Regions from separate parts of the Arthrobacter sp. Y-9 genome, predicted to be linked through region 3. Evidence: predicted binding sites of a transcription regulator. Region 3 holds the regulator's gene; each other region holds the start of a gene.
What was found. The regulator HrcA, encoded in region 3, represses chaperone genes, less so after heat shock. The targets are predictions, from matches to a motif close to TTNGCACTCGNNNNNNNCGAGTGCNAA.
Positions count from the first base shown of each region.

Region 1: a site for HrcA is predicted at 4,255-4,281, ahead of P9849_RS12005 (FmdB family zinc ribbon protein). Genes of this name have one in related genera too.
Region 2: a site for HrcA is predicted at 1,748-1,774, ahead of groL (chaperonin GroEL). Genes of this name have one in related genera too.

Region 1 is NZ_CP121463.1:2,659,814-2,667,090, reverse strand. Features, by position in the region: gene P9849_RS12020 (DUF4011 domain-containing protein) at 1-2,337, shown strand, start outside; gene P9849_RS12015 (hypothetical protein) at 2,463-2,948, shown strand; gene cpaB (Flp pilus assembly protein CpaB) at 3,131-3,817, opposite strand; gene P9849_RS12005 (FmdB family zinc ribbon protein) at 3,940-4,215, opposite strand; gene P9849_RS12000 (5-formyltetrahydrofolate cyclo-ligase) at 4,316-4,954, opposite strand; gene galU (UTP--glucose-1-phosphate uridylyltransferase GalU) at 5,028-5,924, shown strand; gene P9849_RS11990 (GNAT family protein) at 5,936-6,550, shown strand; gene P9849_RS11985 (hypothetical protein) at 6,652-7,277, shown strand, end outside.
Region 2 is NZ_CP121463.1:750,496-757,772, reverse strand. Features, by position in the region: gene groL (chaperonin GroEL) at 1-1,525, opposite strand, end outside; gene P9849_RS03365 (LytR C-terminal domain-containing protein) at 2,016-2,609, opposite strand; gene P9849_RS03360 (DUF3263 domain-containing protein) at 2,650-2,973, opposite strand; gene P9849_RS03355 (uracil-DNA glycosylase) at 3,050-3,871, shown strand; gene P9849_RS03350 (siderophore-interacting protein) at 3,920-4,747, shown strand; gene P9849_RS03345 (threonine/serine exporter family protein) at 4,898-6,754, opposite strand; gene P9849_RS03340 (peptidoglycan bridge formation glycyltransferase FemA/FemB family protein) at 6,789-7,277, opposite strand, start outside.
Region 3 is NZ_CP121463.1:1,731,912-1,739,188, reverse strand. Features, by position in the region: gene ybeY (rRNA maturation RNase YbeY) at 1-138, opposite strand, end outside; gene P9849_RS07635 (PhoH family protein) at 135-1,286, opposite strand; gene P9849_RS07630 (GerMN domain-containing protein) at 1,570-2,496, shown strand; gene P9849_RS07625 (16S rRNA (uracil(1498)-N(3))-methyltransferase) at 2,517-3,269, opposite strand; gene dnaJ (molecular chaperone DnaJ) at 3,272-4,396, opposite strand; gene hrcA (heat-inducible transcriptional repressor HrcA) at 4,457-5,470, opposite strand; gene P9849_RS07610 (DUF3097 domain-containing protein) at 5,596-6,438, shown strand; gene P9849_RS07605 (DUF4870 domain-containing protein) at 6,518-7,006, shown strand; gene hemW (radical SAM family heme chaperone HemW) at 7,081-7,277, opposite strand, start outside.

The DNA of each region.
Region 1 (7,277 bases), 930 kb from region 3:
ACCTCGGTGCCGGAGCTGCGCCGCCGCATGGAGGAGTTCGCCGAGCAGGCGCAGCTCCACCTCGGCGCGAACTTCCACGAGTGGGGCGAGCAGCTCGGGCTGTTCCTCGGCATGCGTGACAGCCTCAGCCGCTTCTCCGTGGAGATCTTCGACCGCGACGTCCATGACTTCATCGCGGCCACGGCCCCCAGCGCCTGGCGCCGCGAGCGGGGCATCGAGATGACGAGCCTGGGCCGCGCCAAGCTGCGCAAGTACGCCAAGGAGTTCGTCCGCCCGGGCGTGCACATCCTGGACCTGCACGAAAGCCTCAAAGAGGTGCAGGTGCAGCGCGAGCAGTGGTCCAAGTACGCGGCGTCCCAGCGGCACCCCGTGGTGCCGTCCGGCCTCGCCGATCTTGACACCCGCTACACGGAGGTCAAGAAGGACCTGCTGACCCTGAGCCAGGCGCTCAAGGGAACCCGTGGCGGGACCGATCTTCAGGAGATGCCGCTGGCGGCTCTGGAGACCCGCCTGGCCTCGTTGAGCGGTGACACCGAAGCGCTGGAAACCCTTCCCGAGCGCACTCTCATCCTGGACAGCCTGCGGGGCCAGGGACTGGACGAGCTGCTGGATGACCTGGCGGCCCGCGAAGTCCCGGCCGAGGCGGTCAGCGCCGAACTGGACCTCGCGTGGTGGCAGTCCGTGCTCGAAGCGATGATCAGTGGCGACGACTATCTCGCGATGTCCGACGGCGACAGCCTCCGCACCATCGAAGGGGAGTTCCGCCTCGCCGACAGCGCGCACATCGCGAGTGGCGCCGGACGCCTCCGGTGGTCTCTGGCGGAGCGCTGGCGGGACCTCGTGCAGCGGGAGACCCGCCAGGCCGAGCTGCTGCGGAGTCTGCTCAAGGACGGCCGGGTCAGCATGGCAGCCCTCTGGGCACAGGCTCCCCAGCTGCTGTCCAGCCTCGTCCCGATCTGGACGGTCAGCCCGCATTCGCTGTCCCGCGCGCTGCCGGCCGGGGTCCACTTCGACGCAGTCGTGGTCATCGACGCCGAATCCACCTCGCTGCGCAGCGCTCTGCCCGCCGTGGCCCGAGGCACCCAGGTGGTGGCCTTCGGCGATGCGAGCATCGGATCGCCCCGGGCTTTCTCGGTGGCCGTCGAGCGACCGGATGACCGGGCCGATGTCACTCAGACCGTCACGAGCACTCTCGACGCCCTGAGCGAGGTGCTGCCCAGTGTGGAACTGCGCAATGCCTACCGCTCGGTGGATGAGGATCTGAGCCTCCAGCTGAGCCGTTCGTTCTACGGTGAACGCCTGAACCGTCTGCCCGACGGGAACGCGGTCACCGGTCTCGACCGGTCGATCGTGGTCGAATACCTGCCGGACGGCACGGGCCTGCCGGTGCAGGGCAAGGAAGCCGTGGAGTCGGTCATGGCCGAGGTCAACCGTGTGGTGGAGCTCGTCTTCGAACACGCGAGGACCCGTCCGCGGCGCTCTCTCGCGGTCGTGACGAGCACCCTGAACCATGCCGCGCGGATCGGCGAGGCCATCAGGCTTCAGCTGCCGAACCACCCGTTGCTGGCGGACTTCTTCCATGGGACCGGGCCGGAATCCTTCCGTGTGGTGGACCTGGAACGCTCCCGTGGCCTGGTGCGGGATCACATCATCTTCTCGCTCGGTTTCGGACGGACGCCCCATGGCCGGGCGCTGCACAGCTTCGGGCCTCTTTCGGCCCGCGGTGGCCGTGCCAAGTTCGCTCTTGCCATGTCCCGGGCGCGTCAGCATCTTCATGTCCTCACCTGCTTCAAGCCGGAGGACCTGGACCGCAGCCGCCTGAGCCACGGCGCCGCGGACTTCTACGATCTGCTGGACCGTGAACTCGGGGGCAACTACTCCCTGGGCAGTCACGCTTCCCGCGCCGCATCGAGCGATCCGAGCCTGGGGGAGGACGCCCTGGTGGTCGATCTCGCCGAGCGCCTCCGGGTGCGTGGCGCCCGGGTGTGGCACCAGTACGACGGCGCCATCGATGTGGTGGCCGCGGCCGACCCCCTGCACACCATGGGCAAGGACGACTCCGAGATCCCCACGCCGGTGGCGATCGAGTCCGACGGCACCGCCGCCTACCAGAAGCGGTCCATCCGTGAACGGAGCCGGCTGCGTCCCGAGCTGCTCGAACGGATGGGCTGGCGTCATGTCTCCCTCTGGACGATCGAGGTCTTCACGGATCCTTCGTTCTGCGCCGACCGCATCGCCTCCTATCTCCACCTGGAAGGCGAGGAACCGGCAGGGACTGAGAACACCGCCACCGGCTTCATGACGCAGGTGCCCCTGGGCGACGACGGAGTGCTGTGAGCGGTGCTCCCGGTGATCCCGGGGGAGCTCAGGACGGCTCTCCGGATGCCACCTCGGCAGAGTCCACGTCGAACTCCACGTCATCATCAGGGACCGCAGGAAGCGAAGGCGCAGGAAGGAATAGCGTGGACGCCGGTGTTGCCGCGAGTGGTTCCACGTCCGCCCTGTCCGCTCCGGCCGGTGAGTCAGGCACGGGGCGGAAACGGCGAGGATCCCGCCGCGCCACGGTGCAGGTGACCCGACTGGACGTGGCCGTCGGCCAGTCGATCGTGATGCCGTCGGCGAAGGCGCCGCGTGCGCAGCCTTCGTCGCCGGCCCCCGGACGTCCGGCCTCCGAAGGCCCCGCCACCGGAAGCGCGGCCGCCGAAGACACGACGCCGGGTTCCGAGGGAGCCGCTCGGCGGACTGCCGCGGCGTCACCGGGCACCTCCGTTCCGGGGGCCTCCACTCCGCGCACCTCCACTCCGAGCGCCTCTCGGCGGAAGGGCATCCCGGAAGGGATCCTGCCCGACAAGGCCGCCGAAGACCTGGACGCCGCCTGGGGCGGGTCGACGGGCAATCCCGAACGGGACGACTGGCTGAAGGAACAGCGGCCTCCCCACTGGGACTGACGGTCGCAGCGCGCCGGCGCCGTCGTCGTCCGGAACGATGTGACCGAACGGTCCGCCCGGCGCCAGTGCTCGGCGAGGACCGACCGTGCGCGTGCCGCAGGCAGACCGGGCCGTGCCTCCAGCACCCCACGCGAGGATGTGATCCCAGCAGTCCGCCCGGCGCTGTCCCATGGTCAGCGGACTCATCGGACCAGCACGAATGACAAGCGGCCCTGACGCTGCACTCCGGCAAGCGCCCTCGACTGTGACGGCGTCGCTCCGACCACAACCAAGCCCGGCGATTCCTCGGCTCCGAGCCACGAGCCGGAACCCTTCTCTCCTTGCCCGATCCAGAGAACGGCGACCCGGCGCGCCAGAAGCCGCGGCTCCTGGTCCTCGGGGTCCCGGGCCGCTTCCGGGCCGGGCTCGGGACTGAAGACCACGTCGATGAGTTGTCCCGGACTCAGAATGCGCAGGGACGACGGATCGGCCATCCGGAGTGGCACGGCCGTGGTGCCGGGCGGAGTTCCTGCGAGGAGTCCGGGCCCGGTGAGTGAGGTGTCATTGAGTGCCTGGCCCCGGCGGAGGGGTGTGGCCAGTCGCCGACCCAGCAGGGCCGTGAGGTCCCGGTAGCTGCCCGCGGGAACCGCGGAGGGTGGCAGTTGCACCGTGGTGAGCTGGGTTCGTTCCAGCGTGGCCCCGGCCGGAAGGTCGGCGGAGGCGGCCACCACGGCGGTGCGTTCGGCCGGTTCGGGAGTGAGCTGGTACACCGCGAGACTTGCCGCGGCGGCGAGGCTGGCGGCCGCGAGAAAACGGCGGTGCCGGATGGCCCAGGAACGGACTCGGCGCGGGGCGGGGATGCGGCGTGGGCCGGACGATGGATTCCTCATACACCGAGGCTAGGGAGCGGACGTGCTCCCGACGGTGGGGAAATCGTCTATGTGGACAACGGGGTGCTCCCGGGTCATGGTGGGGGAGTGACTCCCCTGTCGCAAGCGCCCGGGAGCCCCGGTCAGTTGCTGCTGCTGGCGGGGGCCGCCGCAGGGGCGGAGGAGCCGGAGGCCGTGGAGGACGCCGAGGAGGCGGCCGGGACCGTGCTCTGCGAGGACGAACCGCGGGAATCGGTCCGGTAGAACCCGGAACCCTTGAAGACCACGCCCACGCTGTTGAATTTCTTGCGCAGAGTTCCGCCGCACTCGGGGCACGTGGTCAGGGAGTTGTCACTGAATGACTGGACGATCTCGAAATCGTGGCCGCAGTCCTTGCAGGCATACGCATAAGTCGGCACGGATTCTCCTCAGTTCTCTCGGTCCTGAACGGATACGGATTAGCACTGTCAGGTTCCGAGTGCCAATTCTATCAAAGAGGTCAACGCGCGGACCGTGGAATCACTTCCCGAAGGCCCGCCACTGCCGCTCCGTCACGACGGCGTCCACGGGCCGGTCGAGCGCGCCGACGGCGAAGGATCCCTGCGGGACGAACTCCGGCTCGAAGACCAGGGCCGCCAGGGGGACGTCGTGCCCGGTGTCCGCCAGCGTCGCGAGGAAACGATCGTAGTAGCCGCCGCCCTGCCCCAGCCGGTTGCCCGCCGCATCCACGGCGGTCGCGGGCAGGAGCATCGCATCCAGCCCGGGGCCGTCCGCACCGAAGAGGTCCTGGAAGCCGAGCCCTGGACCCACGGGTTCGTCGACCGGGGCGAGGTCACTGCGGCGGACCTCGATGCCGGGATGCCAAAAGACCCACTCCATCAGGTGCCCGGGAAGGCAGACCGGGACCAGGACCGTGCCCCCCTGGTCGTGGAGGGCCTGGAGCAGCGCGGCGGTGGGTGGTTCGACGGCGGCGTTCAGGTAGCACGCCACGCTGGGGGCGGACGAAGGGTCCGTCGGCAGGACCGTGGAAAGCCAGGCCGAGGCCTGCTCGGCGAAGGACGCACTCAGGCGTGCGGCGTCGTCGTCGGTGCGGAGAGCGGCGTCCGCGCGGCGTCGGCTGCGCTGCGCGGATCGGAATTCCGCTTTTGCTGCTGGCATGGATAAAACCGTCATTCTGTCGCAGGAAAACCCGGGAGGATGGACTGGTGACTGTATCGGCTAGATTAGTCCTGTGACCGAACAGAAGCAGATCCGTAAAGCCGTCATCCCGGCCGCAGGCCTGGGAACCCGATTCCTGCCGGCCACAAAGGCCATGCCCAAGGAAATGCTGCCGGTGGTGGATAAGCCGGCCATTCAATATGTGGTGGAAGAAGCATCCAGCGTCGGCCTGGATGACATTCTGATGATCACGGGCCGCAGCAAGAGGGCCCTGGAGGACCACTTCGACCGCGTCCCGTCCCTGGAGGCGACGCTGGAGGCCAAGGGTGATGCCCGCAAGCTCTCCGCCATCCAGGAGTCCACGAATCTCGCGGACATCCACTATCTCCGGCAGGGCGACCCCCTCGGCCTGGGCCACGCGGTGCTGCGTGCCCAGCAGCACGTGGGCCAGGAGCCTTTCGCCGTGCTCCTCGGCGACGACCTGATCGACCCCCGCGATGAACTGCTGTCCACCATGATGAAGGTGCAGCAGAAGACCGGCGGATCCGTGATCGCTCTCATCGAGGTGGAGCCGGACCAGATCAGTGCGTACGGCTGCGCCGACATCTCCCCGGTGGAGGGCGAGGACTTCGTCCGCGTCAGCCAGCTGGTCGAGAAGCCGTCCGTCGAGGAGGCCCCGTCCAACCTCGCCGTGATCGGCCGTTACGTCCTGCACCCCGCCGTGTTCGACGTCCTGGCTCACACCGAGCCCGGCCGTGGCGGCGAGATCCAGCTGACCGATGCCCTGCAGACGCTCGCCGCAGGCGACGGCGAAGGGTACGGCGTCTACGGCGTGGTCTTCCGTGGCCGCCGCTATGACACCGGGGACAAGCTGAGCTACCTCAAGGCCGTCATCCAGCTGGCTTCGGAAAGTGAGGACCTCGGTCCTGACCTCCGCACCTGGCTCGGCGAGTTCACCTCCGCTCTCTGACGCAGCCGCCGGTGCGTCAGGTTCCGTACTGGCCCGTCACCCTGGAACACGGTGACATCGTCCTGAGGCCCATCCGGCAGAAGGACCGTGTCGAGTGGACGACGGTCCGTCAGCGCAACAGGGACTGGCTGCAGCCCTGGGAGGCGAGCAACCCGAATCCGGGCGGTCGCCTGCCCACCTACCGGGAGATGGTCAGCTCGCTCAGGACGCAGGCGCGTCAGGGCAGTGCGCTGCCCTTCGTCATCACCGAGCGCCGGCCGGGCCTGACGGCGCCGGCGATCGTCGGCCAGCTGACCGTCTCCAACATCATGTGGGGGTCGGCCATGATGGCGAGCACCGGTTATTGGGTGGATCAGGACCGTGCCGGCCGGGGCATCGTGCCGACCGCGGTGGCCCTCGCGACGGACTTCTGTTTCGAGGAGCTCGGCCTGCACCGGATGGAGATCAACATCCGGCCGGAGAACACCCCGAGTCTGAGGGTGGTGGAGAAGCTCGGCTTCCGGCCGGAAGGGCTGCGCCCGGCGTTTCTCCACATCAACGGCGAATGGGCGGATCATCTCAGCTTCGCTTTGACAGCTGATGAGGTCCCCGGCGGCGTGCTGAACCGCTGGCTCGCCGGCAGATGAGACCGGGTCGCCGTCATTTCCTGGCGAGTTGGGCGACACACTAGGTCAAATGGTCAGGCGGGTGGTGACCACCCCCTAACGTGAAGACTGTGGATTTCCCCATGAGCAGCTCAGTGGTCCTGGTGGCTGCTGTCGCGTTCTGGCTCCTGGGGATCGCTCCATCCCTGCTGAAGCGCCGCGTCCGGGTTCGGACCGTGGAAGTGGAGAGGGAGGAGCGTCCCGCTTCCTTGCCGGTGGCAAGGATCGGGCCCGCGGTGACAATGCAGGACGGCAGCGAGGAGGAAGAGACCGTGCCCATGGAGAATCCAGGCCAGCAAGATCTCTCAGTCAACCCTGTCCGCCGTCCCAGGATCAAGACGGGAAGGGCATCGCTCGCGCTGCTCGGCGCCGTCTCCCTGGTCGCCGTTCCGGTGACGGCCGTGCTCACGCTGTTCTCGGTCGTCGCGCCGAGCGCCCCTCTGCTGTGCTTGTTCGTGACTGCGGCGTGCGTCGCGGTCCTGCGCCAGCTCGCCAAGCGTGACCGTCTGCGCCGAGTGGAGCGCGCCTTCCAGGACGCCATGGCGTCCCCCGCCTCTCCGGTGCGCGACGTCGCGGTGGAACGTCCGCTGTCGTCTCCCAGTGAGCCTTTCGACGGTTCGCTCGCGGAGCCGGTGAAGGAGACGGAGGAACCGCCGCTCACAGCGGCTGAGCTGCGTCTCGCGGCCCTCGCCGTCGCGCGGGAGATCGG
Region 2 (7,277 bases), 980 kb from region 3:
CGATGGAGGCCGCGTTCTGCAGAGCGGAACGGGTCACCTTGACCGGGTCGTTGACGCCGGCGGCCAGCAGGTCCACGTACTCGCCGGTGGCGGCGTTCAGGCCGTGACCGGCAGGCAGGCTGCGGACCTTGTCGGCGACGACGCCCGGCTCGAGGCCTGCGTTGAAGGCGATCTGCTTCAGCGGGGCGTCGATGGCGACCTTGACGATGTTGGCGCCGGTGGCCTCGTCACCCTCGAGCTGCAGGTTGGCGAACGCCTTGGCGCCGGCCTGGATCAGAGCAACGCCACCACCGGCGACGATGCCTTCCTCGACGGCGGCCTTCGCGTTGCGGACGGCGTCCTCGATGCGGTGCTTGCGCTCCTTGAGCTCCACCTCGGTGGCCGCACCGGCCTTGATGACGGCCACGCCGCCGGCCAGCTTCGCCAGGCGCTCCTGGAGCTTCTCGCGGTCGTAGTCCGAGTCGGAGTTCTCGATCTCGGAGCGGATCTGAGCCACGCGGCCGGCGATGGCTTCGGCGTCGCCTGCACCCTCGACGATGGTGGTCTCGTCCTTGGTGACGACGACCTTGCGGGCCTGGCCGAGGTCGGCCAGGGTGGCGGCGTCCAGCTTGAGGCCGATCTCCTCGGAGATGACGTTGCCACCGGTGAGGATGGCGATGTCGGCCAGCTGAGCCTTGCGGCGGTCACCGAAGCCCGGAGCCTTGACGGCGACGGACTTGAAGGTGCCCTTGAGCTTGTTGACGATCAGGGTGGCCAGAGCCTCGCCCTCGACGTCCTCGGCGATGATCAGCAGCGGCTTGTTGGCCTGCATGACCTTCTCCAGGACGGCGACCAGGTCCTTCACGGAGCTGATCTTGGAGTTCACGATGAGGATGTAGGGATCCTCGAGCACGGTCTCCTGGCGCTCTGCGTCGGTGACGAAGTACGCGGAGATGTAGCCCTTGTCGAAGCGCATGCCCTCGGTGAGCTCGAGCTCCAGACCGAAGGTGTTGGACTCCTCGACGGTGATGACGCCTTCCTTGCCCACCTTGTCCAGGGCTTCGGCGATCAGTTCACCGATCTGAGCGTCACCGGCGGAGATGGACGCGGTGGCGGCGATCTCTTCCTTGGTCTCGATCTCCTTGGCGGAGCCGAGCAGTTCCGCGGTGACGGCCTCGACGGCCTTCTCGATGCCGCGCTTCAGGGACAGCGGGTCGGCGCCGGCGGCGACGTTGCGCAGGCCTTCCTTCACGAGAGCCTGAGCCAGCACGGTGGCGGTGGTGGTGCCGTCACCGGCGACGTCGTCAGTCTTCTTGGCGACTTCCTTGACCAGCTCTGCGCCGATCTTCTCGTAGGGATCCTCGAGCTCGATCTCCTTGGCGATGGACACACCATCGTTGGTGATCGTGGGAGCGCCCCACTTCTTCTCGAGCACCACGTTGCGACCACGCGGGCCCAGGGTGACCTTGACGGCGTCGGCGAGGATGTTCAGGCCCCGCTCCAGGCCGCGGCGTGCCTCTTCATCAAATGCAATGATCTTGGCCATGACGGCAAAGGTCCTTTCGGGTCAGTACGTTTCCGGACTGTCGTTGAGGGATGAAGGGTCCTGGCTGCCCAATGCCCGCGACGGACGGCACGGCCCGCCGGCATCCGTACGCCGGCGCACCGGGCCTCATTGAGACCGGGGTTGCCTTCTCTCCGGCGGGCCGGCCATCCTCCGCGGAACGGATTCATTAGCAGTCGGCACTCCGGAGTGCTAACTCCATAATTAGCACTCTCGCCAGGTGAGTGCAAGGCGTTCACGCCAGCGGCGAAACCTCGGGACCGCGTCGCTCCACACCATCCGGCAGGGCCCGACGGCCCCGGGTCCTGCGGAAGCAGCGTGTGACCTGCCCCGGCATCCACGAACCGCGCGCCGGGAGTGCCGAGAGCGGCACACGCACGCCGGGAGCCGCTCAACGCGGCCGGTCACGCGACAGCAGTGGGAAAGGCCCGGCCGATGATCCCCGGTGGGGACGACCGGCGGAAGGGGTCGGTTAGCCGGCACCCGGACCCAGGACCACGGCGAGCGGGTCCTGGAGGTTCGAGGCCAGTTCGACCCGGGCGATCCCCAGGGCGCCGGCCAGCTCGGTCGCGGACGCCTTGAGGCTCTCGGCGCTGTAGAAGACCACCGAACTCGGCTGCGCCACGCCCTGCCAGTTGCCGACGGGTCCCAGGGTCCAGCCGGCGGCCGTGACCTTGGCGCCGTAGCCGGCCGCGAGGCCCGGAGTCGTGGTGCCGTTGTACACGGACACGGGGCGTGACTTGTCCACGGCGGCCGTGGTCGTGGGCGGAGCGGACGGGGTGGTCGCGCTCGGCGAAGCGGACGGAGCGGAAGGCTTCGCCGACGGCTTGGCGGACGGTTTCGCCGAAGCGCTCGAGGAGGCGGACGGTGAGGCCTTGGCCTCGGCGCGGACTCCCATGGACGGGAAGGCGAAGTAGGCCACGAGGCCGATCAGGAGGGAGACGACGCCGGTCGCCAGCAGGGGACGCAGCGCGGCGCCGGCGGAGGCCCTGGCGACACGGTGCACCCCGCGGCGTTCGGTGCCTTCCGGCACATCATCGAATTCGTCCCGGGCGTATTTGGTCATCGAGGCGCGTCCTCACGGAGTGGCAGGTGGTCCTACAGGTTCACGCGCCGTTGCCCAGGCGACGAGCAGTCCTGGCCCGGTGGCGCGACGTACGTAGTCTACGCAATCTCTTGACGAGCATGGGGTCATGCGCCAGAGCGGCCTGGCTGTCGATGACCTGATTGAGCTGCTGGTAGTAATGCGTGGCGGAGAGATCGAACAGCTCACGAATGGCCTGTTCCTTGGCTCCCGAGTACTTCCACCAGGACCGTTCGAACTCGAGGATCCGCTGGTCACGCTCCGACAATCCCGGAGTCGGCTGCGACCCCTCCGGGAATCCAGGGTGGGCCGGAACACCATCCGGCGACACTGCTGCCTCGGCCATGTTTCCTCCCTTCACCGTGCGTCCTTTCCATGATAGATCCGAAATCACAACGATGTCATTTGGCACAATCAAGGGCATGGACCAGCGCAGCCCCGCCCCCAGCCCCTTCGGTTCTCAGGAGGCCTTCGCCTTCCCCGGAGAGGAGACCGGCCCGGGCGACGTTGCGGGCGGAAGCGGCTCCTTCCGTCAACTGGCCGACGGCGGCTGGGACGGCCTCGTGGAGAGCGGCGCCCTGCACCCGAGCTGGGCCGAGGCTCTCGCGGAGGAGGGTCCCGTGGTCGGCGAAGTGATCCGCCGGCTCGCGATCGAGGAGGAACACGGCTCACGGATCCTCCCCCCGGCGCCGGCGCTCTTCACGGCCTTCCGGCGCCCGCTCGATGCCGTGAAGGTTCTGATCCTGGGCCAGGACCCCTATCCGACGCCGGGTCACGCCATGGGGCTGTCCTTCTCGGTGGCCCCGGACTGCCGTCCGGTGCCCCGCAGCCTGGGCAACATCTTCCGGGAGCTCCACGACGACCTGGGCCTCCCCACGCCGGTCCACGGCGATCTGAGCCGGTGGGCCGACCAGGGCGTCCTCCTCCTGAACCGGGTGCTCAGCGTCGAGGCCGGGAACGCCGGCTCGCATCGCCGGCGCGGCTGGGAGGAGTTCACGACGGCGGCGATCCGGGCCGTCGTCGTGCGCAGGACTCCGGACGGGAAGCGTCTCCCCCTCGTGGCGGTCCTCTGGGGCCGCGACGCCGAGAGCGTCACCCCCTTGCTGGACGGCTGCCCGACGGTCAGCAGCGCCCATCCCAGCCCTCTCTCTGCCTCGCGCGGCTTCTTCGGTTCGCGGCCCTTCAGCAAGGTCAACGAGCTGCTCGCCGAGCAAGGGGCCGAACCTGTCGACTGGAGCCTCTGAGCCCGGATCGAGGCGGGCCCTGACGGGTCATTAGGGTAGGCTCACCTCATGACTGAAACCCCCGCGCGCCGCCCGTCGAAGCCCTGGTGCACCCTCGAGGTGCTCCGTACCGAACGGGTCAGCGAACACATGGTGCGGGTGCATGCGGGAGGCCCGGGATTCGCCGGTTTCGTCCTGAACGACTACACGGACCGCTACGTCAAGATCGCCTTCCCCCGCCCCGGCGTGACCTACCCGGATCCGTTCGACCCGGCCTGGGCGCAGGAGAACCTCTCCCCCGCGGAACAGCCCGTGACCCGGACCTACACGATCCGTCACGTGGACCTGGACGCACAGGAACTGTCGATCGACTTCGTGGTGCACGGCGACGAGGGGCTCGCGGGTCCGTGGGCGGCCCGCGCGGTCCCCGGCGACCGGTTCACCTTCCGCGGACCGGGCGGCGGCTACTCCCCCAGCCCCGACGCCGACTGGCACCTCCTGCTGGGTGACGATTCGGCGCTGCCCGCCGTCTCGGCAGCCCTGGAAGCCCTGCCGGCCGACGCGCGCGGCCTGGCCCTGATCGAAGTGGACACCGAAGCCGATGTCCAGGAGCTCACGGTGCCCGCCGGCGTCGAGCTCTCCTGGCAGTTCCGCCGCGGCGTGCCCGCCGGCGAGAGCACGGTGCTGGTCGACGCCGTCTCCGCGGCCGCGTTCCCGGAGGGCAAGGTCCAGGCGTTCGTGCACGGGGAGCGCGGGCTGGTCAAGGCATTGCGCGACGAACTGATCAAGAGGCGCGGCCTGGACCGCAAGGACCTGTCGATCTCCGGGTACTGGGCGTACGGCAGGGTCGAAGATCAGTTCCAGGCCGAGAAGAAGACGGAGATCGGCAAGATCTGACATCCCACCCTGATCGACTGCTCCATAGGACGCCGAAAACCCCCGGATTCCGGGGGTTTTCGGCCTTTAACGGTGGGCCCACACCGGCGAGGGCCCCGGGGTGAGGCACGAGCCCTGGGAGCAGGTGGGGACAGTCAATGAGTGGAGGGATCAGCGGCGGCGGGTCCTGCGGCGCTCGTTGCTGGACAGTCCCGACGTCAGCGGCCGGGCGAGACTGTCGCCGAGCACGATGCCCGCGGCGATCCCCAGCACCACGGCCACCGCATTAAGCATGCCGCCCGCGCCGTTGAGGAAGTCGTCCCCGTTGATCGTGAGGGTGTACATGGACCGGAAGATCCGCAGACCCGGCAAGAGGATGAGCGCCGCAGGGACGGCGACCACCAGCTGAGGGGCGCCCATCCGCAGGGCCACCACGCGGGCCAGGAATCCGATCACCACGGCCGAGACCGCGGGACCCATGCGGTCCCCCACTCCGATCTGGCCGACGCCCAGCAGCACGAAGTACCCGATGATCCCCACCGCCATGGTCGGGAGCACGAGCCGCACGGGCGACTGCTCCGTCACGGTGATCGCCACGAGGGACACGGCCACCAGAACCACCTGGAACCAGAAGTCGTACGCCGGCGGGAAGGTCGCGGTGACGTTGATGTCCGGCATGCCGGTGAGGTTCCCGGCCACGAACGCGACACCGATGCCGGACACGATTGCCCCGAACGTCAGCATGGCCGAGAGCAGACGCCCGGCGGCAGTCACCGGGAAGCCGTTGATCGCATCCTGCACCGCGGAGACGAGCCGACCCGTGGGCAGCAGGAGCAGGATGCCGCCCGCCACCACGATCGACGGCGCGATGTTGGCCCCGAACCGCCAGAGCAGCAGGGCCAGGAACGTCACGAAGAAGGACGACGCCGCCGTCGCGTAGAAGTCCGGGACGCGCCAGCGAGCGAGCTGGCGGGACACGAGGTCGACCACGAGCGAGGAGACGAACGCGATCGACGAGGCCAGGAGGCCGCCGCCCAGCACGCCGACGAAGGCCGCGGCGAACACGCCGAAGGCCAGGGTGACCATCCAGCGTGCGAAGGGCTTGGGCCTCTTGAGGATCTCATCAAGCCGCTTGTTGGCCTCCTTGCGGCTCACGCCACCCGCAGCGATGTCCGAGACGAGCTGGTGCACCTCGGACAGTCCGGCATAGTTGCTGGTCCAGGACCGCACCACGCGCAGGAGCGTGATGGGGGTCTGGTCCTTCGGGGCGTAGTTGATGGACACCGACTGGTTGGTGATATCCACCTCGACGTTCTTCAGCCCCAGCGCCGCCGTGACCGCGATGATGCTGGTCTCGACCTCGAGGGCGCCGGCGCCGTACCGGAACATCGTCTCGGCCAGGCGGAGCGCGAAGTCGATGGTCTTGCGCGCGGACTCGTCGACGCCGCCCACCCGGATGGTCGGGTTGGCGTACGGGCTGCCGGCCAGCCGGTCCACGATGCTCAGCGGAGCCGTCGGGGGCTGTTCGCCGCGCACGAGGTTCCGCAGCATGCGCTTGGCCGACGTGGTGGCGCGCAACTCAGCCGGGGTCAGCGGCTCGGTCTTGGGCAGACCGTCCGTGGTCGGCCGGGACTGTGCGGCCGGGGACTTTCCGGGCTTCGTTCCGGACCGTGCGGGGCCGGGCGTGCGGCCAGGAGTCCGGCCGGGCGTGCGGGGCGAGGAGGCGCCCGCGGCGGGCCGCGCCGGGACGGGGACCGGGATGCGTCCCGTGCCGGCGCTCTGCACAGGTGCGTTCGGCACAGGGGCGTTCGACACGGGCACACGCGGCATCGGGCCTGCGGCGTCCAGGGGGCGGTCCGTTCGCGGGCCGGACGACGACGTCGCGCCCTCCCCGGACTGCGCCGCGCCCTGGGCGGGGCGCGGGTCGGCGGCGGGCGGCTGTGCGCCGTCGTCGCCGTGCTGCGTGCTCTTCGCGGCGGACGTCGTCCTGGCGTCCGGATCGCTGCGGTGCGGCTCTCTGGCGTTCATGAGGACTCCCTGCGCTTCGGTGCCGCGGTGCGGCTCAGTAGAACTGCTGGCCGGTGCGACGGGTGTGGATCTGGCGGACCACCCGTTCACCGATCCTTGCCCACACTGTGTACTTCAGGGGGCTGAGCACTTGGTCATAACATCCCACGAAGTCCGTGACAGTCTTCGAGAAGCTGGTCTTGAACAAGCCGAGCCCGTAGTGCGGGTGCTCCGGATCCTTGATGCTCGCCGCGGGCGGGGTGCCGCACAGGTCGTATTCGGTGCAGCCGAGGGCCTTCATGTCGTTCATGGCCTGCCACTGGACCAGGTGCGAATCACCGTACTGGTTCCGCTTCTGCAGCGATCCGCCGTCCTTGTACGTGCCCTTGTGGCCGTAGTTGATGACGAAGGCTCCCACCGAAGGCACACCGTTTTCGTGGACGAAATACAGGTGGCCCTGCCCGCGCTCCATGAAGCCGCCCCAGAAGCGGCGGAAGTAGTCGTACTCGCGGGGCCGGACGGTGGCCTTGGTCTCGAGGGTGCC
Region 3 (7,277 bases):
CGTGGGTTCGTCCACCAGCAGGACGGAGAGTTCGGCCTCGGGGTGGATGTAGAGCTCGTCGAAGATGAACCGCGCGAGCCGGACGATGTCCTCGGCGTTGGCGTCGACGCCGGATTCGTTGTTGACCTCGATGCTCATGCGGTGGCTCCTGGCTCGGTGCTGCTGTGCTCTGTGTTGCTGTGCACGGTGTTGTCCTGCACTGTGGTGTTGTCCAGGCGGGCGGCCTGACGGGACGGGGTGCGACGGCGCTGCACGCCGCGCTGCTGTTCCTCATCCCAGTGGTTGTATGCGGTCACGATGTCCCCCACCAGGCGGTGTCGCACCACGTCGCTGGCGTCGAGGACGGAGAAGTTGATGTCCTCGATGCCGCCCAGGATGCCCTGGACGATCTTCAGGCCCGACGTTGTCCCGCCCGGCAGATCCACCTGGCTGGTGTCCCCCGTGACGACCATCTTGGACCCGAAGCCCAGACGCGTGAGGAACATCTTCATCTGCTCTGGGGTGGTGTTCTGCGCCTCGTCGAGGATGATGAAGGCTTCGTTGAGGGTGCGCCCGCGCATATAGGCGAGAGGCGCCACTTCGATGGTGCCTGCGGCCATGAGACGCGGAATGGATTCCGGGTCCATCATGTCGTGCAGGGCGTCGAAGAGAGGACGCAGGTACGGGTCGATCTTGTCGTTGAGGGTGCCGGGCAGGAATCCGAGCCGCTCGCCCGCCTCGACGGCGGGGCGCGTCAGGATGATCCTGGTGACTTCCTTGTTCTGCAGCGCCTGGACCGCCTTGGCCATGGCCAGGTACGTCTTGCCGGTGCCGGCGGGGCCGAGTCCGAACACGATCGTGTTCTGGTCGATGGCGTCGACGTAGCTCTTCTGGTTGAGCGTCTTCGGCCGGATCGTGCGGCCGCGGCTGCTGAGGATGTTCTGGGTCAGCACTTCCGTGGGCGTCGGCACGGTGCGCGCGCTCAGCATGCCGAGGAGCTGCACCACCAGTTCGCGGGTGACCGGCGTGCCCCGTTCCGACAACGACTTCAGCTCCAGTACCAATCGGTGTGCCAGCTGCACGTTCTCGCTGGGACCCTTCAGCGTCAGCTCATTGCCGCGCACATGGAACGTCACGCTGGGGAAGGCCGCCTCGAGGCCGCGCAGGGATTCGTCGTGGGCGCCCAGCGCCCGCACCATCGCCGTGCCCGTGTCGAAGTGGACCACTTCGGTCCGCGAGAGGGGCGTGCTGTGCGGGAAATCGGCATGACCTGACAGGGCCCCCGATGGCATGGTTTCTTCGCTCATGGTGCCGGCCCTCGCGACCGGATATCCCTTTCCTGGAAATCGTGCGGCCATGAAGTCCATGGCCTGCTGAAAGTCTACGTCAGGACGCCGGACGGTCACGGCTTGGGCACAGCGGGGTATCAATCGGATTGCACTTCGGCCGCCCACCCGTCCTGGCGCCCGCTGAGCCGATGCGCTGTGGCAAGGTGGAATGCGGGGCATGCTGATGAGCAGGCCCTTTCGCATGGGCGACCACCGGCCACCGGCCGTGAGGCGCCTTCTATCCGGGATCAGGAGAGGCACGGTGAGCATGGTCAGCACCCGACGTCGGCGACTTCCTGCGCGCCTTCTGGCCCTCCCGCTCGCGGCCGCGCTCCTGTCCGCGTGCACCGCGACGCCCTCCGGCACCGTCTCCTCCGGCCTGCCGGACCCGCAGTCGCTGGCCACCTCCGTGCCGGAGGTCACCGCTGCTCCGAGCGGCACGGCGGACACCGAGACCCAGGTGCAGATCTACTGGATCGGACGCACGGGCGGCAACGCCTACCTCTTCTCGGAGCCCCGCAAGACGGGAGCCGTGGACGATCCCGTCACGTCCGCCCTCAAGGTCATGATGGCTGAGAAGCCCGAGGACCCCGATTACTTCACCGCCTGGCAGGCCCCGCACCGCCTGGCGGCCTCGATCTCCGGGGCCTCCACCATCACGGTCGATGTCAGCGCCGACGCCTTCTCCAAGAATCTGGACCCGTCCATGGCCAAGCGGGCTCTGCAGCAGCTGGCCTTCACGGCAGTGTCCGCCGCCCGCGCGTCGGGGATGGTCGATTCCTCGGTGGAGCCGGAGGTCGTCCTCCTCATCGACGGACGCAATGACGTCGAGGCGTTCGGTTCGATCCCGCTGAACCTGCCGTTCCACCGGGACCTGGCGTTCCTCTCCCCCGTCCGCATCATGGTCCCCCAGGACGAGGCCGTGCTCAGTTCGGGGACGCTGTCCTTCAACGGCGTGGTGCTGGGAGGCCAGAAGAACGTGACCTGGTCGATCTCCCCGGCCGGCTCCCCCGCCGGCCAGGACGTGATCTCGTCGGCCACGGTGGCCCTGACGACGACGGCGGAGAAGGTGGGCCGGTTCAGCGCCCGGACGGTGCTGCCGAAGGGGCACTACGAGCTGACCGTGTCCACCATCGTTCCCGGCGGCTCACAGCCGGTCGAGGATTCGAAGAGCGTCACCATCCGCTGACGCCGCAGCGCCCCGTCAGATCACCAGCGGCCGAGGACGGTGCTCGCCACCACGAGGGCAGCCGGCCCCGCCGAGGAGGACCGCAGCACGTGCGGTCCAAGGAGTGCCATCCGGGCTCCGGCGGCTTCGAAGGCCGCCACCTCCGCCGGGGAGATCCCGCCTTCCGGACCCACGATCAGCAGGACATCGCCTTCCAGCGCCGCCACGTCACCCAGTTGCGAGGCCAGGGACGTGGCCGCATCCTCGTGAAGGATGAACGCCGCGCCTCCCTGGGCGATCCGCCGGGCGAGACCGGCGGAGTCAAGAACGTCCTCGACCTCCGGGGTGCGGGCCCGGCGCGACTGCTTGGTGGCCGCCCGGACCACGGACCGCCACTTGGCCAGGGCCTTCACCGCCCGGTCGCCGCGCCAGCGAACGATGGACCGATCCGACTGCCACGGGATGACGCCGTCGATCCCCAGCTCGGTGGCGCTCTCGATGGCCTGTTCGTCCCGGTCCCCCTTGGCGAGGGCCTGCACGAGGATCAGCCGGGGCGACGGCGAGGGCTCACGCACGATCTTGAGCGCGCGCACCACCAGTTCACCGGAGTCGGACGACTCGACCTCGCCGATGACACGGGTCCCCTGCTCGTCGACGAGATCCACGCCCTCCCCCGGTGAGAGCCGTTTGACCGTCACGGCGTGCCGGGCCTCGGCGCCGTCGACGGTGACCAGGCCTGCGGGTTCCACCTGGTCGAGGGAACCGGCGGGGGCGAAGAAGACCGGATTGCTCATGGCTAGAGGTTGCCGAACTTGTCGCGGAGCTTGGCGAACATCCCGCCGCTGCTGGCGAGCCTGCCTGCGGTGAACTCCTCCTCGCGGAGACCGGCGAGCTGGCGGAGGAGCTCTTCCTGTTCGGCGTCGAGCTTCGTGGGAGTCTCCACCTGGATGCGGACCTTCAGATCCCCACGGCCGTAACCCCGCAGATGCGTGACGCCAAGCTCGTGAAGGGTGATCACCTCGCCGGACTGCGTGCCGGGCTTGATGGTGATCGACTGCGGACCGTCGAACGTCTCCAGCTCGACGTCGGTCCCGAGGGCGGCCGCGGTCATGGGGACCTTGAGAGCCGCGTGCAGGTCGTCGCCGTCGCGCGTGTAGGTCTTGTCCGGGTTCACCTTCACCTGGACGTACAGATCACCCGAAGGGCCGCCGGCGATGCCGGCTTCCCCGTGACCGGAGAGCTGGATCCGGGTCCCGGTGCTCACGCCCGCGGGGATCTTGATGGAGAGCGACCGGTGTGAACGCACCCGGCCCTGGCCGTTGCACTCATTGCACGGGTCCTTGATGACGGTGCCGAAGCCCTGGCAGCTGGGGCACGTGGCGGCCGTCATGACCTGGCCCAGGATGGAGCGCATGGGGCGCTGCACCTGACCGGCGCCGTGGCAGATGTCGCAGCGCTCCGGGCTCGTGCCCGGCTGGCAGCAGCTGCCGTCGCAGGTCTCGCACACCACGGCCGTCTCCAGCTCGAGCGTCTTCTCCACGCCGAACACGGCGTCCTTGAGATCGATCCGGACCTCGACGAGCGCGTCCTGACCGCGCCGCACGCGGGAGGCCGGGCCGGCAGCGGCGCCGCCGCCACCGAAGAAGGTGTCGAAGATGTCCTGGAAGGCGAAGCCGGAGCCGGAGTATCCGCCGAAGCCGTTGTCGGTGCCGTTCTCATTGCCCGTGGTGTCGTAGACCCGGCGCTTCTCGGGATCCGAGAGGACCTCGTAGGCGTGCGTCACGGCCTTGAACTGCTCGGCGGCGTCCTCCCCGGGGTTCACATCCGGGTGGAGGGTCCGCGCGAGCTTGCGGTAGGCCTTCTTGATCTCCTCGCCGCTGGCGTCGCGCGGGACTCCGAGGACTTCATAGTGACTGCTCACGTGTGTGTACTTCTCTTCCTCTGTTGGGTGACTTGCTGTGGCGTCGGGCGACCGATGAGGTCACCCCGCCAGAATCCGTGAAAGGTAGCGGGCGACGGCGCGCACGGCAGCCATGGAGGACGGGTAGTCCATGCGCGTGGGGCCGAGGACGCCCACCTTCGAAGCGGCGCCCTTGCCATAGCCGGTGGCCACCACCGAGGTTCCCGCGAGCTCGTCGAACGGGTTCTCGCGTCCGATGCTGATGGCCACGCCGTGCTGATCCTGGTGCATCTCGGTCAGGAGCCGCAGCATGACCACCTGCTCCTCGAGAGCCTCCAGGACCGGGCCGATGCTGAGGGGGAAGTCCATGGTCGCGCGGGCGAGATTCGCGGTCCCCGCCAGGACGATCCGGTCTTCGGCGCTCGAATCGAGCAGGGACAGCAGCGCCGCGGCGAGAACAGCGGCCGGCTGCTGCAGGCCGGGCGTCACCGTCGCGGTCAGGACCGGGACGGTCTCCCGGAGGGTGTCGAGCGGCTGGTTCGCGCACCCCGCGAGGAACAGCGTCCTCAGCACGGCGACGTCGGACTCGGCCAGGACCTGACCGAGGTCCACGACGCGCTGGTCCACCGACCCCGTGTCCGTGATGAGCACGAGCAGCACCTGCGAGCCGCCGAGCGCGACCACCTCCAGATGCCGCAGCCGCGCCTGGCTGGCCTTGGGATACTGCACCACCGCCACCTGGCGGGTCAGCTGGGACAGCAGACGGGCCGAACGCTCCAGCGCGTCATCCAGATCGGAGGCGCCGTCCAGGAACGAGTGGATCGCGCGGCGTTCGGCGGCGGACAACGGCTTGACCGAGGCCAGCTGGTCCACGAAGAGCCGGTATCCCTTGTCCGTGGGAATGCGGCCGGCGCTCGTGTGCGGGGCCGCGATCAGCCCCTCCTCCTCCAGCGCCGCCATGTCGTTGCGGATGGTCGCGCTGGACACGCCCAGCTGATGGCGCTCGACCAGGACCTTGGATCCCACGGGCTCGCGGTAGTGGACGTAGTCCTCCACGATCGCGCGCAGGACTTCGAGACGACGAGGATCACTCACTCGGCCACCTCCACATGCTCTTGCTCTTCGGCGTTTCTCTTAGCACTCTACCTCTCTAAGTGCTAATTCTAGTATGCCTGCCCCGGACCCGGGACATCGCCAGGCGGAGAACAGCAGGAGGCTTCATGTCCATCCATTCCTGGGGACCTCAGGACCTCAGCGCACCCGCCAAGAAGCAGCTGCGCGAGGTGCCGGTGGAACGGGGCATGGTCCTCGAAGAGGTCCAGACGGGCTGGGTCGGCGCCGTGACGCGTGTGGAGAAGTCCGGCGGGATGCACATCCTCAGCCTGGAGGACCGCCGGGGCAAGGAGCGTTCCTTCCAGCTCGGGTTCGGGTTCCTCCTGGACGGCGAAGCGGTCAAGGTCGTCCCGCCACGAGCCACCCCACCGGCCCAGCAGGGACCACGCCGGACCGCCAGTGGTTCCCTCCACGTCGACACCAAGGCCCGCACGGCCCTCGCCAGCCGGATCTGGGTGGAAGGCAAGCACGACGCCGAACTCGTTGAGCGCGTCTGGGGCGACGATCTGCGGGTGGAGGGCATCGTCGTCGAGCCTCTGCACGGCATCGACGATCTGGAAGCGGCGGTGGCCGCCTTCGGTCCCGGCCCCGGCCGCAAGCTCGGCATCCTGGTCGATCACCTGGTTCCCGGTTCGAAGGAACAGCGGATCGTCGACGCCCTGATGCGCAAGCCGGGCGTCAGTGGGAACGTCCTGGTGGTGGGCCATCCGTACGTCGACGTGTGGCAGGCCATCAAACCCCAGACCCTCGGCATCCCGGCCTGGCCGCAGATCCCCCGTGGCACGGACTGGAAGACCGGCATTCTTCAGGCCTTCGGCTGGCCTCATGCCACGGCGGAGGACATCGGCCTGGGCTGGCAGAAACTGCTCTCCACGGTCCGAAGCTACGCTGACCTGGAACCGAGCCTGCTGGGGCGTGTCGAGGAGGTCATCGATTTCCTCACGGCCTGACCTCCCAGCCACTATGCTGAGTAGGAAACGCCGTCACGGGTCCTGCCTGTGATCCGGAACTATCTCAGGAGTAAGTGCTGTGTCTGACGCATCCGGACCGAAGCCCCAGGGAGCATCCTCCCCGGGTGATCAGCCGCGCTCCGCGTCCGGCATGAACGGCGGCCCGGCCCAGAACAGTGCCGGCCAGGCCTCTGGAGAGCACCCCTACACGGGCGCCAGCGCCGTGCCGGAGCCCTTGAGTTCCAGCGAGGACCGGCAGTGGGCCATGCTGGCCCACTTCGGCGGCATCCTCGGCTTCATCCCCTCGCTCCTGATCTACCTGATCTTCAAAGACCGCGGGCCGTTCACGGCCCAGGAGTCGAAGGAAGCCCTCAACTTCACTCTGCCGCCCACGCTGGTGGCCGTCGTGGCGAACATCCTGAGCCTCATCCCCTGGATCGGCGGGATCTTCGCGGTCATCGCGGCCCTGATCTGGATCGCCCTCACCGTGTTCTCCGTGATCGCCGGCGTCCACGTCAACAGGGGCCAGCCGTACCGCTACAAGTACAACCTGCGGCTCATCAAGTAGCCGAAAGGCGGAACCCCGCGAAGGGGTTCCGCCTTTTTCATGCCCTGAAGGCTCCCGGGTGGTGGGCGGCAGGGTCAGTCCGGCAGCAGACGGCGCACGACGGCGTCGGCCAGGAGGCGTCCCCGCAGACTCAGGCGCACGGTGCCCTTGAAGGCGGCCTGCGGGTCGATGAGGCCGTCCGCGATCAGGCCCGCGACGGCGGTGCGCCCCTCGGCGTGGAGCGCCGAGGGGGGCAGGCCTTCAGCCAGCCGGACGCGCAGGAGGACATCCT